Regions from separate parts of the Synechococcus sp. H55.11 genome, predicted to be linked through region 2. Evidence: predicted binding sites of a transcription regulator. Region 2 holds the regulator's gene; the other holds the start of a gene.
The links. Region 2 encodes HrcA, which represses chaperone genes, less so after heat shock. Its sites were predicted from a motif close to TTAGCACTCNNNNNNNNNGAGTGCTAA; they were not measured.
Positions count from the first base shown of each region.

Region 1: groES (co-chaperone GroES) is a predicted target of HrcA. The motif match lies at 2,221-2,247, and genes of this name have one in related genera.

Region 1 covers NZ_JANSJI010000171.1:14,895-20,597, reverse strand. The annotation lists gene groL (chaperonin GroEL) at 91-1,725, opposite strand; gene groES (co-chaperone GroES) at 1,824-2,135, opposite strand; gene NW853_RS07280 (PhzF family phenazine biosynthesis protein) at 2,384-3,196, shown strand; gene NW853_RS07275 (apocytochrome f) at 3,252-4,235, opposite strand; gene NW853_RS07270 (cytochrome b6-f complex iron-sulfur subunit) at 4,486-5,004, opposite strand; gene NW853_RS07265 (DUF3067 family protein) at 5,158-5,475, shown strand; gene NW853_RS07260 (hypothetical protein) at 5,479-5,703, opposite strand, start outside.
Region 2 covers NZ_JANSJI010000195.1:6,013-11,715, reverse strand. The annotation lists gene NW853_RS08315 (hypothetical protein) at 1-218, opposite strand, end outside; gene NW853_RS08310 (urease subunit beta) at 347-706, opposite strand; gene NW853_RS08305 (urease subunit gamma) at 806-1,108, opposite strand; gene hrcA (heat-inducible transcriptional repressor HrcA) at 1,452-2,579, shown strand; gene tilS (tRNA lysidine(34) synthetase TilS) at 2,619-3,644, shown strand; gene NW853_RS08290 (VanW family protein) at 3,896-4,534, opposite strand; gene NW853_RS08285 (sigma-70 family RNA polymerase sigma factor) at 4,543-5,703, opposite strand, start outside.

The DNA.
Region 1 (5,703 bases), on a different contig from region 2:
TCTATCCTATTCAGGGCAGTGGACTACGAACCGGCGAGGCAGTAGGTTTTCTGATGAGTGGAGAAACCTCACCCTGCCCTCGCCAGAGGATTAGTAGTCGTAGTCACCCATGCCGCTGCCGCTGCTGGCCGGCGTGTTGGTTTTGGGCTCGGGCTTGTCCACCACGATCGCTTCGGTGGTGAGCACCATGCTGGCAATCGAGGCAGCGTTTTGCAGAGCAGAACGGGTCACTTTGGCCGGGTCAACGATACCCGCTTCAAACATGTCCACATAGGCGTCGTTCTGGGCATCGTAACCCACCGTGAAGGGTTTCTCTTTCACCCGCTCCAGCACGATCGAGCCGTTCTGACCAGCATTCTCGGCAATGCGGCGCAGCGGAGCGCCCAGCGCGCGGGCAACCAGGTTGGCCCCCACCAGCTCATCGCCGGACAGGTTGGCCTGCGCCCACTCGGTGACCACCGGCATCAGGTGCGCCAGGGTAGTGCCGCCGCCCGGGACGATCCCTTCTTCCACCGCCGCTTTGGTGGCGTTGATGGCGTCCTCCAGGCGCAGCTTGCGATCCTTCATCTCGGTTTCGGTGGCCGCGCCCACTTTGATCACCGCCACACCGCCGGAGAGCTTGGCCAGGCGCTCCTGCAGTTTTTCTTTGTCGTAGGTGGAATCGGTTTCTTCAATTTGGCGACGGATTTGCTCGCAGCGGGCTTTGACGGCCGCTTCGTTGCCTTCCGCCACGATGGTGGTGTGGTCTTTGGTTACCGTGACGCGACGGGCCGAGCCGAAGGAGTCGAGACGGGCGTTCTCCAGCTTCAGGCCGCGTTCTTCGCTGATGACCTCACCGCCGGTGAGGATGGCGATGTCTTCCAGCATGGCCTTGCGGCGATCCCCAAAGCCAGGCGCTTTCACCGCTACCACGCTCAGCACGCCCCGCAGCTTGTTTACCACCAGGGTGGCCAGGGCTTCTTTCTCGATGTCTTCGGCGATGATCAGCAGCGGACGACCGGCGCGGGCCACTTGCTCCAGAACCGGCACCAGGTCTTGCACCAGGGTGATTTTCTTATCGGTAATCAGGATGTAGGGGTTTTCCAGAACCGCCTCCATCCGCTCCGTGTCGGTGACGAAGTAGGGAGAGATGTAGCCTTTGTCAAAGCGCATCCCCTCCGTCACTTCCAGCTCGGTGGTCATGGACTTGCCTTCTTCCAGGGAGATCACCCCTTCGCGGCCCACTTTGTCCATGGCCTCGGCAATCATGCGGCCCACTTCCTCATCGTTGCCGGCGGAAATGGACGCTACTTGGGCAATGGCTTTGGAGTCTTCCACTGGGCGGGCATGTTCGGCAATTTTGTCCACCAGGAACTTCACCGCCTTGTCAATGCCGCGCTTGAGGGCAATCGGGTTGGCGCCGGCGGCTACGTTTTTCAGCCCTTCTTTAACCATGGCATGGGCCAAGACGGTGGCGGTGGTGGTGCCGTCACCAGCCGTGTCGTTGGTCTTGGAAGCCGCCTGACGGATCAGGGAGACGCCGGTGTTTTCAATGTGGTCTTCCAGCTCGATTTCTTTGGCGATGGTTACCCCATCGTTGATGATTTGGGGCGCGCCAAATTTTTTCTCCAGTACAACGTTGCGCCCTTTGGGGCCAAGAGTAACGGCTACTGCTTCTGCCAATACATCCATGCCGTGCTCAAGGGCGCGACGAGCGTCTTCGCTGAAAATGATCGATTTGGCCATAGTTAACCTCTGACGTACAAACGCCGGTAAGGGTGAAACAAAGACTCAACGGCTCGACTGCTGAATTGCAGTTGAGTTGCTACCGAAGCACTGATGAATTACTGAACAATGGCGAGAATGTCCCGCTCGGCCAGCAGCACATATTCATCGCTGCCCAGCTTCACTTCTGTGCCGGCGTACTTGGAGTAGAGCACTTTATCGCCGGCCTTCAGTTCCATCGGGATCAACTTGCCCTCGTCATTGCGCTTGCCGGGGCCGACAGCGGCCACCTCCCCCACTTGGGGTTTTTCTTTGGCAGTGTCGGGCAAAAAGATGCCGCCTGCGGTTTTCTCGTCCTGCTGGGCAATTTTGACCAGCACGCGGTCGCCCAGCGGCTTCAGGGTAGAGACGTTCAGAGCTACTGCAGCCATGACAATTTTCCTCCGTGATCCGAAAGCACGAAGCTGAAGGGTTTAACTTATGAGTCGAGACCTTAAGCTTGTGCAAATCGAGGTTTTAGCACTCTCGACTTACGAGTGCTAGTTTATCAGCCAACTTTCTGGCCTGACAATAGCCCCTGTGGGCGGGATCCCGCTTTTGGGCAGGTACGGTTGGGTACGGATCTCTCTACTTCTGGGCCTGTTGTGGGATCATGGCCTGAGGGGGGTGGAGCAAGCAGGTGCGGATCCCGTTTTTTCAAGTAGATGCCTTTACGGCGGTGCCTTTTGGGGGCAACCCGGCGGCGGTGTGTTTGCTGCCCCAGGAGCTGCCGGCAGCTTTGATGCAAGCGATTGCGGCGGAGAACAATTTGTCGGAGACGGCTTTTTTGCTGCCCCAGGGATCCCTGGGCGCTGTTCCCCACTATGGGCTGCGCTGGTTTACTCCGACGACGGAAGTGGATCTCTGTGGCCATGCCACCTTGGCCGGTGCCTATGTGCTCTTGACCGAGGTGCACCCGGAAGCTCAGGAGGTGGCCTTTTCCACCCGCAGTGGCCGGTTGTCGGTGCGGCGGCAGGGGGAGCGGCTGGCGATGGATTTTCCCGCCCAGGCTCCCCAGCCCTGGCCGGAAGCGCAAGAGCAGGTGGCAGCGGCTTTGGGGATCCCACCTGTAGATCTGTGCCGCGGAGGCATGGGTATGGCGGTGCTGGCTTCGGCCCAGCAGGTGCAGCAGGTGCAGCCGGATTGGGCCCAGGTTCAGGCGCTCCCCGTTTCCGGCTTGATCGTCACCGCCTCTGGGGAGGATCTGAAGGATGGGCCGGATTTCGTCTGCCGCGTTTTCGCCCCCCAGTTGGGGATCGTGGAGGATCCGGTGACGGGATCTGCCCAGTGTCTTTTGATGCCCTATTGGTCGAGGCGCCTGGGCCGGGCTGAGCTCAAAGCCCGCCAGCTCTCGACGCGGGGAGGCGAGCTGTGGTGCCGCGATCTCGGCCCTCGTGTGGAGATTGCCGGCCAAGCGGTGTTGGTGATTGTGGGAGAGCTGCGGATCCCCTAGAAAAAAGCACCCCGGCTGGTTCCGGGGTGGTGGAAAAAGTATGGGAACGGTTGGGCTAGCCCAAAAGTTCTGCCGCCTGAATGAGTTCCACTTGCTTTTTCTTGAGCACCAGCAGGAGCTGGGTGATGGCCACCGCTGCCAGGAAGGCCACCAGCCATTTCACCCGATCCGGGCTTTGCAACACCAGATCCCGCTCTGCTTGGCCAAAGCCGCCCACGTTGGGGTTGTTGGTGACCGGATCCCCCTCTTGGACGCTGTCGCCCACGTTAACCACCAACTCCGGCCCCGGCGGCACTACCAAGTTTTGGATCCCGTTTTCGGTCTCGAAACTGAGCACCCGCGTGCCCGGCAACTCGTATTCGGGCGGCACTAGGGCGGCCAGCTCAGCTGGCAGGTCGCTGAGATCCGACTCGACGGTGGCAATGCTGGCCAGGCGACCGGTGGCGGGAGCGCGGAAGACGTTGTTGTTGCTGAGGCTGCCGTCGGGGTTGATCTGGCCACGACCGCGGTTGGCGCCGACATAGACCCGATATTTCATGAAGGCCACCGAGGAATCCTCTTTCGGGTCAGGCGCTACCACCGGGAAGACGATTTCCTGGTGTTGCTCGCCGGGCAAAGGGCCCACCAGAAGGATGTTGGGCTTCTCGTCGCTGTAGGGGGTGATGTAGGTCTCGGCGGTTTCCTGCCGCTGTTCCTCGGTCATCTCCTCTTCGGTAGCCAAACGGAAGCCCTCCGGCAACACCACCACAGCACCCACATTCAGCCCGCCTTTGCTGCCATCCCCCAGCACCTGCTGTTTGCTCAGGTCATAAGGGATCCCGACCTTGATGGTGAACACCTGGCCAGGGGTAACCGCCTGCGGCACTTCGGCACGGGCGGGCATGGCGTTCAGGTGGCAGTTGGCGCAGACAATTTTTCCGGTGGCCTCGCGGGGGTTGTCGTAGGCCATCTGGGCGTAATAAGGGTAGGCTGCCGCCGGACGGGATCCCATCCCCAGCAACAGCAGCAGCGCACACACGGCTAAGCAAATTCGCTTCATAAGTCCAGCTCAGAATGGATTGCAATCACAGTTTTGGAACACAATTGGGGAAGAGCGATCTCGATCATTCGCCCCACCTCGCTCGGCAGAAGCTGACCTAACCACAAGCGGCTCACCTCGCCATCGGGATCCTGACTCACCGTTTTAAAAGGACTCCATCCCGCTGGCACGACCGGGAATTCAGTTAACCTCAGTTAACAGTTGAACCCAATTGCCGCCGTAGAGCTGTCGGGATCCCTTGCTCCTTCAGCTAGGCCTCGCGGAAATCGGGGCCTTGCCAGGGGCTGAAGCGAACGTTGTCGCCATCCACTGTGGCGCTCACCAGCTCCAGCGAGCGGGGAGCCGGCCCCCGGATCACCTTGCCGTTGGCCGCGTACTGGGATCCGTGGCAAGGGCACTTAAACAAGTTTTCTCCCACATTCCAGGGCACCACACAGCCGAGGTGGGTGCAAACAGCATTGAGGCCGTAATTGGCCACCGCCCCGTTGTCGATCACGATATAGGTGGGATCCCCCTTTAAGCCTTGGGCCAGCACCCGATCCGTGGCGGCATGGGTGGCCAACAGTTCACTGACGCTGATGGGCTTGCCGAGGGCGTCCTGAGCGATGAGGCCCTCACCCCCTCCCCCGGACGAGGGCGGAATAAAATACTTCACCACTGGGTAGAGGGCGCCCACCACCACCACTCCCACCGAGCCACTGAGCAGGGCATTCAGAAAAACCCGCCGGCTCATGGGGGGGGCTTCAAAGTTGCTAACCGCTTCCGTCATAATGGCAAATGCAGACCTGAGAAGTTTTAACGTTCGTTGACAAGCGACACCATCCTAACCGACCCCTTTGGCCAATATCGTTAAGAAATGCAACGGTGAACCCAAGGCCTTCAGCCTACCCGGCAACATTGAAGCCAGTCTCAAGCCAGTGCGATGACGGGATCCGACTTTCAAGCTTTGCTGCAAGACAAGTGGGGCTGCTCCTACGACGTGCAGTTGCGGCGTATCCAGCAAAAGGTGGTGTTGCTGGTGATGTGGCGCTACCTGGAGCAGCCCTCTTTTCCCTTGAGCGAGGCCGAGTACCTGGCCCACTTGGAGAAGGTGATGGCCCATTTACAGGCTTGGGGGGTGTGGGAAACCGTGCGCCGCGAAATCGAAGCCACCCGTCAGAGGCCTCGCATGGGCAAAGCGGTGGCCATTCCTCTGGATTTGCAAAAGGTGGGGGAGCGGGCCTCCGAGTGGTTGCTGTAAGTCCTAGAGGGGACGCTGCTTGCGCACTGGTTTGGTTTCGGGGCGATCCTCCTGAGCTTCTGATTCCAGTTCCAGCAGCGTGCGGAATGCCGGCTCGTCCAGACGGTAGTCCCGCTGCTCGATCAGATCTCGGTCGGTCGAGTAAATGGTGTCGGACTCGGACACAACTTCCTGACGGCGGAAGCGGCGGGCAAAGTTGAGTTTGCGCAGCAGCGCCTCTGTGGGACG
Region 2 (5,703 bases):
ACGGGCTGGGATCCCACCTGTTGCCGCCGGCTTTGCCAAAGCCAGTAGCCCCGCAGCAGTTGGCTATCCCCGATGAGCTTCAACATCACCGCCACCGTCATACTTGTCCAACTGAGAGGGCCAAAGGCAGCGCCTGCTGCAGCCAGCAGCGCCAACCCCGAAAGATTGAGCCCCAAGCCTTGCACCCACATCCACCAGACGGTCTCGCGCTCCGACATTGGCCGGCTCCTAGAAACGGAAGAATTGGATAGCCCTACTCTCCTGGATCTGAGGCGAGGTGGGGATATGGCCAAGCCTCAGCCCAGATGCCCAAAGCTGCATACTTCGGGGGGCGTTATGTCCAGGCCTAGCCCAGCCACGCCTGCAACCGCGCCAGAGCCAGCCGCTTTTGGGCAGCAGAGCTTACCGTACCTTCTGTGAGCCGATTGAAGCCGTGCACCAGCCCCTTGCCTCCCAAAGCCACCAGCGTCACCCGATGGGTTTGCCCCGGCTCAAAGCGCACCGCTTGGCCGGAAGGAATGTTGAGGCGCATGCCAAAGCTGGCGGCGCGATCGAACACCAGAGCCCGGTTCACCTCGAAAAAGTGAAAATGGGATCCCACCTGAATGGGCCGATCCCCTCGGTTGGTCACCTCCAGGGTCACGCTGGCCCGTCCGACATTGGCTTGGATGGGATCCTCTGCCAGCAGCAGCTCCCCCGGGATCAGAACCGGTGCAGGGTCCGCAGCAGGCGGGGTTTTGGGTTGGCGAGCCATGGTGGCAACCTCCTGAAGTCTGTGAGTCGTTGGGGGATCCTTAGAAAGCAGCTAGCGAATGGGGTGGTGCAGGGTCACCAGCTTGGTTCCGTCGGGGAAGGTGGCCTCCACTTGAATTTCCGGGATCATCTCCGGGATCCCAGGCATCACGTCCTCTCGGCTCAGCCAGGTCAGCCCCTCGCTCATCAACTGGGCAACCGTTTTCCCTTCCCGTGCCCCCTCCAAAACGGCTGCGCTCAGGTAGGCCACCGCCTCGGGGTAGTTGAGTTTGAGGCCTCGCTGCCGCCGATCCCGAGCCAACTGGGCCGCCAGGTAGATCAACAACTTGTCTTTCTCCTGGGGAGACAGGTACATGAGGTCACCTCAAAGATACAAAACGATACAGAAGAGACGGCAGGGCGCCACGTTAGCCTAGAGTTGATTTAACTTGTACCACCTCTGGGCCAACAAGAGGCTCCCAAGTTGTATGAGGAACCACCCGCCCTTCTCCAGCACTGACGGTCTCGGTACCCGATGTTGCATCTTCCTTCCTGGGCAGCCTCTCCTGAAAGAGTAACAATAGATAAATAGGTGTAGTAGTCGTCAAGGTTTGTTTAGATTTGTATCTCGGCCCTGAGTTGATTTATCTTGGAGCAATTTACCGGCTTTGTTTAGCAGTTTCCTTTGATATGGATTGACTAGGTTCTTTTGATGAGCTATGAAACTCGAACTGACTCCCAGACAGCGCAAGATTCTCTGGGCGACGGTGCGCAGCTACATTGCGACGGCTGAACCTGTCGGTTCCAAAACCTTGGCTCAGTCTTATAACTTTGGGGTGAGCACGGCCACCATTCGTAACGACTTGGCCACCCTTGAGCAGGTTGGGTTACTGTTTCAGCCCCACACCTCCGCCGGGCGGGTTCCTTCCGACTTTGGCTATCGGGTCTATGTAAACGATCTGTTGACCTCTGCCAACATGGATGGGATCCCCTGCGATGCTCCTCAGCCGGATCCCCATCCTGCTCTGCAGCAGTTGCTGGATCAGCTTGGCCGCGAGCTGGGCGACGACCTGGACAGTCTTCTACAGAGGGTGGCCCAGCTTTTGGCCCATCTGAGCGGCTGCATTGCTCTGATCACCCCACCCCAGGGGCCGGTGGTGGCCATTCACCACGTGCAGTTGGTGTCGGTGGCGCCAGGGCGGGTGATGGTGTTGGTGGTTACCGATTCTTATCAAACCCATTCGGCCTTGGTCAGCCCACCCGAGTGGCCCAGCGACTGCCAAGAGGATCTGGAAGATGAATTGCGATTGCTCAGCAACTTCCTCACCCTGAAGCTGCGGGGCAAGACTTTTGCCGAGTTGCAGGATTTGAGCTGGCTGAAGCTGGATGAAGAGTTTCGCGCCTACAGCCATTGGCTGCAGCAACTGCTGCGCTCGGTGGTACAACGCTATCTGCGGCCATCTCTCGGGCAGGTGTTCAGTGCCGGCATGACAGAGCTGATGCGTCAACCGGAGTTTTCCCAAGCCCGGCAGGTGCAGGCGGTGATGCAGTTGATCGAGGAAGGGGCGGAGCAACTCCAGGGAATGATTGGGCTCCATTTGACCGATGGGGGCTCAAGGGGGAACGATTCAGGACAGCCCGACCGCAATATCCCGGTGATCATCTACATCGGCAGCGAGAACCCGCTGGAGTCTTTGCACCACTGTACGGTTATCGCTGCCACTTACCACCGCCGCTCGGCTCCTCTGGGTACTGTCACCTTGCTGGGGCCGACCCGAATGGCCTACGAGCGCAGCATTGCGGCTGTGCAGGCGGTGGCCTCTCACCTGACTCGGGCTCTTGCTTAGGGGGGCAGGGTCTGGGCTGCACCCGAGCAATAGCAAGCTGTGACCAGGCTCTCTTCTTTTCACCTGCGGGTACAACACGCCATCCGGCAGCGGCAGCTTCTTCACCCCGGCGAGCGCTTGCTGGTGGCTTTTTCCGGCGGTCAAGATTCCTTTTGCCTGCTCCAGATCCTGCGGGATCTGCAGCCTCGCTGGGACTGGAAGCTGTTTGTCCTGCATTGTGATCACCGTTGGTCGGCGGACGAAACGGAGTGTGCCCGCTTTTTGCAGCGATGGCTGCAGCAGCAGGGGCTAATCCATGCCGTTGCAACTGCGGATCCCATCCGCCGAGATGAGGCAGGGGCCAGGGCTTGGCGCTACCAACAGTTGGACAAATGGGCCCGCATTTGGGAGTGCAGCGCCGTGGTGATGGGGCATACGGCCAGCGATCGCGCAGAGACGTTGTTGTGGAATTTGCTGCGGGGGACAGGAGCCGCCGGGCTGAGCAGCCTAGATTGGCAGCGCCGCCTGGACGAGCGGGATCCCACCTCTGCCCGGTTGGTGCGCCCCCTGCTGGGCCTTTTTCGTTGGGAAACCGAGCAATTTTGCCGGCAGCACCAGTTGCCGGTCTGGCCGGATCGCAGCAACCAAGATCTGGCCCATGGCCGCAACCGCCTCCGCCTAGAGGTGATGCCCTACCTGAAGCAACACTTTAACCCCCAACTGGAAGTGGCTCTGAACCGAGCTGCCACGCTGCTACAAGCAGAACACGAGCTGGTGGTAGCCCAGGCAGATCAGCTCTGGGCGCAGGTGTATGAGCCCACTTTGCCAGGGCTGCGACGGGATCCCTTGCGGGCCGCCCCCTTAGCCCTGCAGCGACAGGTGATGTTCCGATTTTTGTCCCTGGTGCTGCCCCACCACCCCACCTTTGATCAGGTGGAAGCCGGGATCCAGCTCTTAAAAGCAGGCCGCGGCAGCCGCAGCCCCGACTATCCAGGTGGGAGCTGGCTAGAAGTGAAAGAGGATCACATTTGTTTTGTTTCCATTAATTCCACTTCCCCGAAAGGAAGCAACTCTCCCCGACTATAGCCCTTACCCAATCCAGGGGCCCAGATCGACAGGGTCTCGTTTTGGGCTGCAATTTCCCCTCACTTTTTGTCGCCGAGGGGCCTGAAACCCTTGCCCAGCAAGGGATCGACCGGGTCAACGGAAGAATCAGGGTTTGAGGGTTGTCGCCGACCCTGTCGCTGAATTTTGGGTATAAAGCTTTACAAGGATCCCGGTGCTGCTGTTGAGGTGGCCTGGGATGGGCTCCTGAGGGGTGGGCTAAGACGGTCTTTCTAGGGATCCAGGACATAGCGATCCTGGGAGAGGAGCTTGTTGCCGCGATAGACGCTCACCTGCAAATGCTGGGGATCCAGCCGCTGCTGCTCCACGCGGATGGGGGAGATCTGGAGGGCGTGGCGGGATCCCCGTCCCAGCACCGACACGATGAGATTTTGGCCGCGGATCTGAAGGTGCAGGCGCACCGGCCAAGGGAAGGGGTTGCGCAGCTTGAGGTCGGCCAAGCCGTACCAAACGGTGGCATCCAGGCCGGGGGGCACCGACTCCACGGGGCGGTAATGGGGGTGCCTTTCCACCACTTCCAGCCCCGCCAGCAGAGCAGCGTTGTATAGGCTGGAGGAGACTTGACAGATCCCGCCCCCAACCGAATCCAGGGTTTCGGCCACCATGAATACCGGCGCAGGCAGATAGCCCCGCTCGAGGGTGCGCGGCCCTACCACCTGGTTGAAAGAAAAAACTGCCCTTGGCTGAATGTAAACCCCATCCAGGCTTTGGGCAGCCTGGCGAATGTTGTGGAGCTGCGAGGGAGTGCGCTCCTGCAAGGAAGTGGTGTATCGGCTCAGGGTGGTTGGGGTGGGATCCGTCCACCACAGAGCCAGCAGGGCCAACCCCACCGACAAAGCCAATCCCCGCATCTTCCCTTTCACTTTTCCCAAGACACCTTGGCTTTCAAGAGAACCTCACCCTGGGGTTGGCGAGGGACGGCAGCGGCTTGGGCCGTAACCAGCACCTCTTGGGGGCGGGCGCCCTCTGGCAGCGGGTGTGGCGGGCGCAAGGCCACAAGTGCGGATCCCTGGGCATCCACCTGAAAGGTGCCGCAGTGGAGGATCTCGCCGTCGTCCAGCTTGAGCCAGAGGTGGTAACGCTCTCCAGGGGCCGGTTGGGGCAGATCCCTTGCCGCCAAGACCACCTCCTGCCACTCTCCTGGGCGCAACAGCAGGTTGGCCGACCCCACCTCTCCCTGCAAGTTCACCAGACGGGATCCCGGCTGTTGCAAGAGATGGGACAATGTCCGCACCGATTCTAGCCGGGCCAGTTGCAGCGCCTGCCGCAGTCGCCAGTTGTCGAAAACCAGCAAAGCCAAGGCCCCTGCCGCCAAGCCCCCTACCCAGCGCCACTCAGCCGTGAGGCGACCGAACCCCAGAGAGGACAGTGCCGGCTGAAGAGGGGTCAGCGCCTCCTCAATGCCCGCCTCTGCCATCACCTTGCCCCGCAAGCTGGCCGGCGGAATCACCCCTGGCAACCCATAGGGCAGCAGATGCAGAGTTTCTTGCAGGGCCTGCAACTCTGCCAGCAACCGCGGGTCTTGGGTTAGGCGTGCCTCCAGGGCGCTTGCCTGTTCAGGAGACAAGTCCCCCAGCAGATAGCCGGCCAGTTCTTCCTGTGCTTCTGATGAAGGGGGCGAGGCGGCTTCAGACCCAGAACTTAACTCCAAGGAGAGCGATTCCCGCAACTTGCAGAGGGCCTGGCGAGTGCGGGCTTTAACCGCCTCCAGCGGGATCCCCCAGTGTTGGGCAATGTCCGCCTGGCTCAACCCCTGGTAGTAGAGCAGCTCGAGAACCTGCCGTTGGCTTTCCGGCAGTTGGCTGAGGGCCTCCTGCACCGCTTGCCGTCGCTCCTCGAGGGAGAGCTGCTCAAAAGGGATCGGAGCACTGCCATCGGCGGCGAGCAGGGGTTGCCAGTGTTTCAAAAAACGTTGATGGCTATCCTGGGAGCGCAGACGCTCAATGGCTCGCGAACGGGTCAACGCACACAAAAAACTGCTCACGGATCCCTGCCGCGGATCATAGTCGGGCTTGTGCCA